Regions from separate parts of the Modestobacter sp. VKM Ac-2978 genome, predicted to be linked through region 1. Evidence: riboswitches for the same ligand, from Rfam matches in the RefSeq annotation. Region 1 holds a riboswitch; each other region holds the start of a gene.

Region 1 (3,262 bases):
GCCGACCGACAGCTGCTCGGCGGCCAGCAGGACCATCAGCCGGGCCCCGCACCACCGCGCCACGCGGCGTCGAAGAAGCCGATCTCCAGCTCCATGGCCCGGCGGTAGGCGCGCCGCACCGCGGGGGTGTCGGCCGCTGTGTCGTCCAGCAGCCGCTCCAGCGTGGCCGCCAGCTCCTCGAAGGCCGGGTCGGCGTAGGTGGTGACCCACTCGGTGTACGGGGTGGCGGGCCGGCCGGCCAGCGACTGCCCGAGGTGGGCGTACAGCCGCATGCACGGCGTCATGGCCGCACAGGTCAGCCCTCCCCCGCCCAGGGCCGCCGTGGCGAGCAGGAACTCGGTGTAGGCCAGCGTGGCCGGCAGCGGCTCGACCACGGCCAGGTCGATGCCCCAGCGCGCCGCGTAGCCCTCGTGCAGCCGCAGCTCCTCGCGGACGCCGGCGAGCAGGTCGACGAAGACGTCCAGGCCGGCCCGGTCGGGGCTGTACGCGGCGCCGAGGGCGTAGGCGCGGGCGAAGGACTCGAGGAAGAACGCGTCCTGGGCGACGTAGCCGGCGAACCGGTCGGTCGGCAGGCTCCCGTCGGCGATGCCCTGCACGAACGGGTGCGCCAGCGCGACGGCGGCGAGGTCGGCGTTCTCGGCCCAGAGCCCGGCGGCCACGCTCACGGCGCCTGCACCGCCGGATCGCTGAGTGCCCCGTCCCCGAGTGCCATGCCCCAGAAGGCCACCTCGGCGGCGACGACGTCGAGGAAGACCGCGTCCCTGCCCCCGCCGACCGCATCGGCCGCCGCCTCCAGGCCGGCGACGTAGCCGGCGAAGCCCGGCACGGTCCAGTGCTCGACGAACTCCCGGTAGACCGGGGCCCCGGGCAGCGCGGTGGTCCAGGTGTCGAGGTAGGTGCGCTCGATGGTCCACAGCGCCGTCAGCGCGACCGGCACCTCGGCGGCGTCCAGTCGCTGCAGCAGCTCGGCGTAGGCCGCGGTGGCGGGCAGCGCGGGGGCGGTGAGGTCCAGGCCGCGGGCGGCCGCCTGCTCCTCGAACCAGGCCAGCTCCTCGACCAGCGCGACCAGGCCCCCGGCCAGGACCGCCTGCGCAGGCCGCGGTGCGCGGGCCAGCAACCGCGCCTGGAAGCGCAGCAGGTCGGCGACGAAGCGTGCGTCCTGCACCAGCCAGGTGTCGAAGGCCCCGGCGGGCAGCGACCCGTCGCGCACCGCGGTGAGGAACGGGTGCGCGGTGGCCCCGCGCCAGATCTCGGGATGGCGTTGCAGCAGCTCGGCGACCGGCACGGCGCGGACTCTACGAGGTGGCTATGGTGGCCCCGTCATGGCGTCGAGCCATGTGCGGGAGCTCGGAGGACCGGGCTGAGAGGGCGGCTGACGCGCCGCCGACCGCTGGAACCTGACCGGGTAATGCCGGCGTAGGGAGCCCGTGATGAGCACATCTGGAACCGTCGGCACGACCACGTCCGGGGCGGACGCACCCCTCACCCTCACCGAGCCACCGGCCCGCACGCTGGGCTTCCGCGAGTCCGCGGGCCTGTGGGGCAACCTGGGCATCAGCCTGCTGCTGCCGGTGGCCGCCGTCTACGTCGTCCTGCCCGGGCGGCCGCTGTCGGTCACGATCGGCGCGATCGTCGTCGGCGCGGTGATCGGCGCCTCGCTGCTGGGGCTGGCCGCCGCGGCCGGCGCCCGCGAGGGGGTGCCAGCGATGGTGCTGCTGCGCGGCCTGCTCGGCCGGCGGGCGTCCTACCTGCCCACCGCGCTGAACCTGGTGCAGTGCATCGGCTGGGCCACCTTCGAGATCGTGATCATCGCCGAGGCCGCGTCCCGGGTGCTGGACGCGCCGCGCTGGCCGTTCGTGCTGGTCGCCGGCGTACTGGCCACCGCCATGGCGCTGCGCCCCCTCGGCGTGGTCAAGGTGCTGTCCCGCTACGCGGTGTGGGCCGCGCTGGCCGCGATCGCCTACCTGTTCGTCGAGGTGCTGTCCGAGCCGCGGGCGGCGCTGGACAGCGGCGGCGCCGCGTCGTTCTGGACGGCGACCGACATCGTGATCGCCCTGCCGATCTCCTGGTTCCCCCTCGCTGCCGACTACACCCGGCACGTGCGCAGCGGCCGGGTCGCCGGGACCAGCACCGCCCTGGGCTACGGCCTGGCCACCGTCGCGATGTTCAGCCTCGGCGTGCTGGCGCTGGCGGCCTACGGCAGCTCGGGGCTGGACGTCATCGACGCGCTGCTCGCCGTGCCGCTGGGGGCGCTGGCGGTGCTGGTGCTCATCACGGTCGAGCTCGACGAGGCGTTCGCGAACGTCTACTCCACGGCCGTGTCGGCGCAGAACGTGGTGGCCCGGCTGGACCGCCGGCTGCTCGCGCTGGGCGTCGGTGCCACCGCCACCCTGCTCGCGCTGAGCTTCGACATCGTGGCCTACGAGCCGTTCCTCTTCCTGATCGGCGCGGTCTTCGTGCCGCTGATCGGCGTCTTCCTGGTCGCCTACGCACTGAGCGCCCCCGGCCGGTGGGACACCTCGGACACCGCTCCGGCCCGGCTGGTCTACCTGCTGCCGTGGCTGGCCGGGTTCGTCGCCTACCAGCTGACCCTGCCGACCTTCTTCTCCGGCGTCGGCGCCGGCTGGACCGCCTGGTGGACCGCACGCCAGACCGACCTGGGCATCGACCCGGCCAACGGCTGGTCGGCCTCGCTGATCAGCCTGGCCGTGGCGGCGTCCCTCACCGCGGTGATCGCGCTGCTCGGCGCCCGCCGCGGGCGGCAACGGGCATGACCTCCCCGCTGGGCCGGCTGCACGTGCTCACCGACGCGGACGGCGGACCGGCCGCGCTGGCCGCGATCGCCGCCGCGGTGGCCGCCGGTGCGCCGGTGGTGCAGGTGCGGGCGAAGGGCTGCAGCGACCGGGTGCTGTACGACTTCGCCCGGGCCGTGGTCGAGCTCTGCCGGCCGGCGGGCACCACCTGCCTCGTCAACGACCGGGTGGACGTCGCCCTCGCCGTCGGCGCCGACGGGACGCACCTGGGCGCCGGTGACCTCCCGCTCGCCGCCGCCCGGCGGGTCGCCGGGCCGGGGCACCTCCTCGGCGGCACGGCGCGCGACCCCGAGCTGGCCCGGCAGCTGGTGGCCGAGGGGGCGGACTACCTGGGCGTCGGTCCGGCCTTCGCCACCACCACCAAGACCGGGCTCCCCGACCCCATCGGGGTGGCCGGGGTCGGCGCCGTGGCCGCCGCGGTGCAGGTGCCCGTGATCGCCATCGGCGGG
Region 2 (3,262 bases), 120 kb from region 1:
TGGCGTGCACGGTCACGTCGTCCAGCAGGGTGGCCAGCTGCGCGCCGACGAACTCGGCCGGCACCTGGTGCACCCCGGTGACGCCGCGGGTGTTCTGCGCGGTGAGTGCGGTGAGCACCGCGGTGCCGTAGACGCCGAGCGCGCTGAAGGTCTTCAGGTCGGCCTGGATGCCGGCGCCGCCGCTGGGGTCGCTGCCGGCCACGGTCAGGGCCACTGCTGCGGTCATCGGGCCACCAGCTCCCCGGCCATCGCGGCGCGCAGCGTACGGGCGGCGGCCGCCGGGTCGGTGGCGGCGCAGATGTCGGAGACCACGCAGATGCCGTCGACCCCGGTGCCGGCCACCGCAGCGGCCGTGGCGGCGGAGATGCCGCCGATGGCCACCGACAGCAGGCCCCCGGCGCGGGCCCGGGTGGCCAGCGCGCGGGTGCCCGGGAGCTCCAGGGCGGCGCCGGCGTCCGGCTTGGTCGGCGTCGACCAGACCGGGCTGAGCCCGACCAGGTCGGCGGTGCCGGGCGGGAGGGCGAGCACGTCGTCGAGCTCGGCCGCGCTGCCGACGGAGACGCCGATCAGGGCGTCGGGCCCCAGCAGCGTCCGGACGTCGGCGGCCGGCAGGTCGTCCTGGCCCAGGTGCACGCCGTCGGCCCCGGTGAGCAGGGCGACGTCGACGGCGTCGTTGACGAAGAGCCGGACGTGCGGGGTCGGCCGGAGCACCTCCTGCACCGCGCGGGTGAGGGCCAGCAGGTCGCGGCGGCCGGCGGTCTTGTCCCGCACCTGGACGGCGGTCACCCCACCGGAGACGGCGGCGGCGACCACCTCGGGCACCGACCGGGGCGCGCAGAGCAGCGTGTCGGTGACCAGGTAGAGCCGGGGGTCGAAGCCGGCCCTCATGCGCTGCGGACGTCGGCGCGGGCGAGCGCGTCGCCGTCGACCGCGTCCAGCGCGTCCAGCCACAGCGCGGCGAAGGTGCCGGGCCCGGCGGCGAGCCCAGCGGCGGCCTCGGCGGCCAGCGCCACGTGCGCGTGGGCGGCGACCACGGCGATGAGCGGGTCACCGGTGGTGGCGGCGTAGGCGGCGACGATGCCGCCGAGCGCGCAGCCGGCGCCGGTGGTGCGGGTGAGCAGCGGGGAGCCGCCCCCCACCCGGACGACCCGGTCCCCGTCGGTGACGACGTCGACCGGACCGCTGACCGCGACGACGCCACCGGTCCGGCGGGCCAGCTCCTGCGCCGTCTCCAGCGCCGCCTCCGGGGAGTCGGTGCTCTCCACGCCACGGCCGCCCTTGCCCGCGCCGGCCAGGGCCAGCACCTCCGAGGCGTTGCCCCGGACGACGGTCGGGCGCAGCTCCACCAGGTCGGCGGCGAGCTCGGTGCGGAAGGTGAGCCCGCCGACGGCCACCGGGTCCAGCACCCACGGGGTGCCCACCTCGCCGGCGGTGCGGGCGGCGAGCCGCATCGCCTCGGCGGTGCGCTGCTGCACCGTGCCCACGTTGACCAGCACAGCGGAGGCGACAGCGGCGAACTCACCGGCCTCGGCCGGGTCGTCGACCATGGCCGGTGCAGCGCCGATCGCCAGCAGCGCGTTGGCGGTGATCGTCTGCACGACCGTGTTGGTCAGGCAGTGCACCAGGGGTGCGGAGTCGCGCAAGGCCGTGCCGGCAGCGCGCAGATCGATGGCGTCCATCGCCGTGACATCCCTTCGCCAGTACCAACTGGAGCAGGTTCGACGGGTGTGCTCTCAGTCCCCGGTGGGACACCCCGTGTCAGCTCCCGACGCTAACACCGCCCTGCTCACCCGGGAGGGTGACGGGGGAGCTCAACGTCCGGTCCGGTCCCGCCGATGGAACGGGGTGAGGTCTCATCGTGCGCGCCGGGTGCGCCTCGGCACGGCTGTCTCGGCCGGCACGGCGCTGGTGCTGGCCGCAGCCCTCGTGTGGCACGGCGCCTACGCCGGGTTCAGCGACACCACCGTCAGCCGGCCGTTGCCCACCGTGAGCACCGGCACGCTCACTCTGACCGACGACGACTCCGCCGTCCGGATGTTCACCGCCACGGGGCTGCGGCCCAGGGCCACAGCCACCAGGTGCATCGCCGTCGCGGCCGCCGGGTCGCCGGCGACCGTCCGCTTGTACGGCACCGGCCGGAGCAGCACCAACGGGCTGGCGGGTCAGCTCGACCTCACCATCGCCGTGGGGACGGGAGGCGGCAGCGGCAGCTGCACCGGCTTCCAGCCCTCCGCCACGGCCTACACCGGCACCCTCGCCGCATTCCCCACCGACGGCTGGACCGTCGGCGTGGGCAGCTGGACCAGCTCCGGGGCAGCGCCGACCAGCCGGGTCTATCAGATCGGCTACACGCTGCGGGCGAGCGCACCCGCCAGCACTCAGAACGGCACCGCGACGCTCAGCCTCGTCTGGGAGGCACGCACCCGATGACCGCCACCCGCGTCGCCGCCTGGCGCCGCAGCACGTCCGCGCTGGTGGTCAGCAGCCTCGCCCGGGCGCTGCTCGGCACCGTGGCGCTGCTGCTGCTCGCCTCCGTCGCGCCGACCGTGGTCGGCTGGCAGACCACCGTCGTCCTGTCCGGGTCGATGGCACCCGGCGTCTCCCCCGGGGACGTCGCCGTCGTCCGGCCGGTGCCCGCCGCGGAGCTCGCCGTCGGTGACGTGCTCCTCGTCGACGACCCCGACTCCCCCGGCCTGTTGCGCCTACACCGGCTGGTCGCCGTCGAGGACGGCGGCCTGCGCCTGCAGGGCGACGCCAACCCCACCCCTGACCCGCAGCTCGTCGACCCGTCCGCCGTGCACGGCGTCGGGGCGCTCCGGCTGCCCGGTCTGGGCCTACCGGTGCTGTGGGCCGCCGAGGGCCGGGCGCTCCCCCTCGCCGGCGGTGCGGCCCTGCTCGCACTCGTCGTCGCGCTCGCGCTGGCCCACCGCACGCCCGAGGACGGCGAGGAGCCGGCGACGGGGAACCCGTGGCGGGCCGCCCGGGCCGCCGTCCCCGCGGTCGCCGTCGGCCTCGCCGCCCTGCTCGGCGCCCTGCCCGGACTCTCGGTGGCGGGCGCCGTCTTCACCGCGACCACCGCGAACGACGCCAACTCCTGGGCCTCGGCCCGCTACTACACCTGCACCTCCGCCGGCGCGAGCGCGCCCGGCTATCTGGCCCTGCAGGAGAGCGCCGGGCCGGTCGCCGCGAACAGCGGGCTCTACGCCGGCGCGGTCAACGGGTACTACAGCGGCGGCGGGGTGACCTACCGGGTCCCCGGCCC
Region 3 (3,262 bases), on a different contig from region 1:
TGGCCATCGCCTCGTGCGCGGAGGACTTGAGCGAGTCGGGGAGCAGCTTGTTCGCCGCGCCCTGCACCTTCGTCTTCAGCGAGGCGGCGAGCACCTTCTCCTCCCCGGCCATCAGCGCCTCGAAGCCCTGCGCGGCGACCTCGGCCGGGTCGTCCTTGGGGCCCTGGCCGATGGCGGTGTCGTCCAGGTCGGCCCGGGAGAAGAACTCGGTGTCCGTGGGGCCGGGCATCAGCGCGGTGATCGTGACGGCGGAGTCCTTGAGCTCCTGCTGCACGGCCTCGGTCAGCGACTGGACGAAGGACTTCGAGGCGTTGTAGACCGGCTGGTAGGCGCCGGGCATGGTCGCCGCGATCGAGGAGGTCACCAGCACCCGGCCCGCGTTGCGACCGGTCATCTGCACGAGCACCAGCTTCAACAGCGCGGCGGTGGAGACCACGTTGAGCTGCATGACCTCCAGGTCATCGGCCCAGTCGGTGTCGACGAACGCACCGCCGCGGCCGACGCCGGCGTTCAGCGCGGCGGCGTCCAGCGGGCGGCCGAGGCCCTGCACCCGGGTCCACAGCTGCTCGATCCCGTCGGGGGTGCGCAGGTCGGCCTGGACGGCGGTCACCTCGGCGCCCTCGGCGCGCAGCTTCGCGGCCGCCGTGTCGATCGTCGGGTCCTCGGCGTCGATCACCAGGTCGAAACCGTGCTGGGCGAACTGCTTGGCGAGCTCGTACCCGATCCCGCTGGAGGCACCGGTGACGAGGGCGAGGGGCTTGGTGTCGGTCATGCACCTCGCCCTACCCGCCCCCATGGCCGGGTTCACCCCCCGCGACCGCCTTTCCGGCCGCGGGGGCTGGTGGCCGCACCCGGGGTCAGGGAGTGCGGCCGGACCGACCCTGGCACCCCCTCCTGACAGTTCCCTGTGCACCGGCTCAGACTCGGCCCATGACCGAGGACGCGAGGCCGGCCGGGGACGCCGGCGTGATCTGTTCGGCGAAGGGCTGCCGGGAGCCGGCGACCGTCGTCCTGGTGTGGAACAACCCGAAGGTGCACACCCCCGACCGGGAGAAGACCTGGACGGCGTGCGAGGCGCACCGCGAGCAGCTCTCCCACCACCTGGCGATCCGGTCGTTCCTGCGCCGCGTCGAGCCGGTTCCCCCGCTGCGGTAGCTTCAGCGGCGCACACGGGAGCCCGGGCGCGGGCTGAGAAGGCGGACGACCACCGCCGACCGTCCACACCTGATCCGGTTCATGCCGGCGGAGGGAGCTGCTCGATGCTCGCTGCTCGATTCCACGCACCCGGTCGACCCCTGGCCCTGGACGACGTCCCGGTGCCCGAACCCGCCCCCGACGAGGTGCGGGTGCGGGTGCGCGCGGCCGGGGTCTGCGGCACCGAGCTGCACTTCACCGACGGCCTGTACGCGCCGTCCCGGACGCCGATGACGCTGGGCCACGAGGCCGCCGGCACGGTCGACGCGGTCGGGTCGGCGGTCACCGGCTGGGCCGAGGGCGACCGGGTCGCCGTCTACTACTACCTGTTCTGCGGCAGCTGCCGCTGGTGCCTGCGCGGCCGGCAGAACCTGTGCCTCACCCCGCGCGGCGTGCTCGCCTTCGCCGCGGACGGCGCCTTCGCCGAGCAGCTGGTCGTGCCGGCGCACTGCCTGGTCCGGCTGCCCGACGAGCTGCCGTTCGAGGCTGCCGCACCGCTGTGCTGCGCCGGCACCACCGCGGTGCACGCGCTCACCGAGGCCGCGGTCGAGCCCGGTGACGTGGTCGTCGTGCTCGGCGCCGGCGGCGTGGGGCTGGCCGCGGTGCAGGAGGCCCGGCGACGCGGCGGCGTGGTCGTGGCCGTCAGCCGGGACGACGCCCGCAGGTCGGCTGCCCGGTCCGCCGGGGCGGTGGCCGCGGTCGCCCCCGCCGAACTCGCCGACACCGTGGCCCGACTGTCCGGCGGGCAGGGCGCCGACGTCGTCGTGGAGCTCGCCGGCGTCACGGCGACGCTGGAGCTGGCGACGGCGGTGCTCGGTCGCCGCGGCCGGCTGGTGCTGGTCGGCTACAGCGCCGACGCCCTGACGGTGAGCCCGCTGGCGCTGGTGGTCGCCGAGCAACGGGTCATCGCCAGCGTGGGCAACACGCTGGCCGAGCTGGAGCAGGCGGTGTCCCTGGCCGCGGCCGGGCAGCTGGCGCCACCGGTGGCCGGCACGCTGCCGCTGACCCAGGTGAACGAGGCGCTGGACCGGCTGCGCGCCGGGGACGTCGCAGGGCGGCTCGTGCTCATCCCCTGACGCCCCGCAGCGGCGTGCCGGGCCGCGTGTGAGGATCGGCGCTCGTGCGACATCGCAGCAAGGACGCCCCGCTCCCCCGCGAGGTCGGTGTCCTGGCGATCGTCGCCTTCGTCGTCGCCCTCGGCTTCGGCATCGTCGCCCCGGCGATCCCGCTGTTCGTCCGCGACTACGGGGTCGGCACCACCGCCGTCGGGTTCGCCGTCAGCGCGTTCGCCTTCTTCCGGTTCATCTCCGCCTTCGCCGGGGGCTCCCTGGTCGAGCGGATCGGCGAGCGCGCCGTGCTCGCCGCCGGGCTGGCGATCGTCGCGGTCGCCACCGCCGCGGCCGCCCTGGCCGGCAACTTCCCGCTCTTCGTCGCCCTGCGCGCCGCCGGCGGGATCGGCAGCGCGATGTTCACCGTGGCCGCCCTCTCGCTGCTGCTGCGCACGGCTCCAGCGGCCCAGCGCGGCCGGGCCGCGGCCACCTACCAGGGCGGTTTCATCCTCGGCGGCATCGCCGGCCCGGCGGTCGGCGGGTTCCTCGCCGAGGTCTCCCCGCGGCTGCCGTTCTTCGTCTACGGCGGCTTCCTGCTGGTCGCGGGGGTGGTCGCGCTGGTCCTGCTGCGCCCGGCCGCGCTGCCCCCGGTCGCCGAGGCGGCGGCCGACCCGGATCCCGCCGCCGACCCGGCCCCCGCCGCTGACCAGGTGCGCGGCGGCGGCCCCTCGGCCGTGGCCGTGCCCCCCGCGGGCGCCGACGGTGGCGGGCTGCGCGCGGCGCTGCGGTCCCGGGCCTACGTCGCGGCGCTGGTCGCCAACCTGGGCGTGGGCTGGGTGCTGTTCGGCGTCCGCAACTCCCTGGTGCCGCTGTACGTGACCGAGGAGCTGGGCAAGACGGTGGCCTGGGCCGGCGCCGGGCTGCTGGCCGGGTCGGTGGCGCAGGCGATCGGGCTGCTGCGGGCCGGCCGGCTGGCGGACAGCTGGGGCCGCCGTCCCTCGCTGCTGCTCGGTTCGGGG

What was found. Region 1 has a riboswitch for thiamine pyrophosphate ahead of O2W53_RS15910 (purine-cytosine permease family protein). Riboswitches for the same ligand answer to the same signal wherever they lie in the genome.
Region 2: another riboswitch for thiamine pyrophosphate. It lies ahead of thiM (hydroxyethylthiazole kinase); the one in region 1 lies ahead of O2W53_RS15910 (purine-cytosine permease family protein).
Region 3: another riboswitch for thiamine pyrophosphate. It lies ahead of O2W53_RS14725 (alcohol dehydrogenase catalytic domain-containing protein); the one in region 1 lies ahead of O2W53_RS15910 (purine-cytosine permease family protein).

The regions. Positions count from the first base shown of each region.
Region 1 is NZ_JAPVBP010000006.1:141,690-144,951, forward strand. Features, by position in the region: gene O2W53_RS15895 (ABC transporter ATP-binding protein) at 1-36, opposite strand, end outside; gene O2W53_RS15900 (TenA family protein) at 36-665, opposite strand; gene O2W53_RS15905 (TenA family transcriptional regulator) at 662-1,285, opposite strand; TPP riboswitch at 1,330-1,440, shown strand; gene O2W53_RS15910 (purine-cytosine permease family protein) at 1,431-2,774, shown strand; gene thiE (thiamine phosphate synthase) at 2,771-3,262, shown strand, end outside.
Region 2 is NZ_JAPVBP010000006.1:261,963-265,224, forward strand. Features, by position in the region: gene thiD (bifunctional hydroxymethylpyrimidine kinase/phosphomethylpyrimidine kinase) at 1-226, opposite strand, end outside; gene thiE (thiamine phosphate synthase) at 223-888, opposite strand; gene thiM (hydroxyethylthiazole kinase) at 885-1,679, opposite strand; TPP riboswitch at 1,673-1,766, opposite strand; gene O2W53_RS16500 (hypothetical protein) at 1,870-2,430, shown strand; gene O2W53_RS16505 (LamG-like jellyroll fold domain-containing protein) at 2,427-3,262, shown strand, end outside.
Region 3 is NZ_JAPVBP010000005.1:335,549-338,810, reverse strand. Features, by position in the region: gene O2W53_RS14735 (SDR family NAD(P)-dependent oxidoreductase) at 1-772, opposite strand, end outside; gene O2W53_RS14730 (hypothetical protein) at 931-1,155, shown strand; TPP riboswitch at 1,160-1,269, shown strand; gene O2W53_RS14725 (alcohol dehydrogenase catalytic domain-containing protein) at 1,260-2,270, shown strand; gene O2W53_RS14720 (MFS transporter) at 2,315-3,262, shown strand, end outside.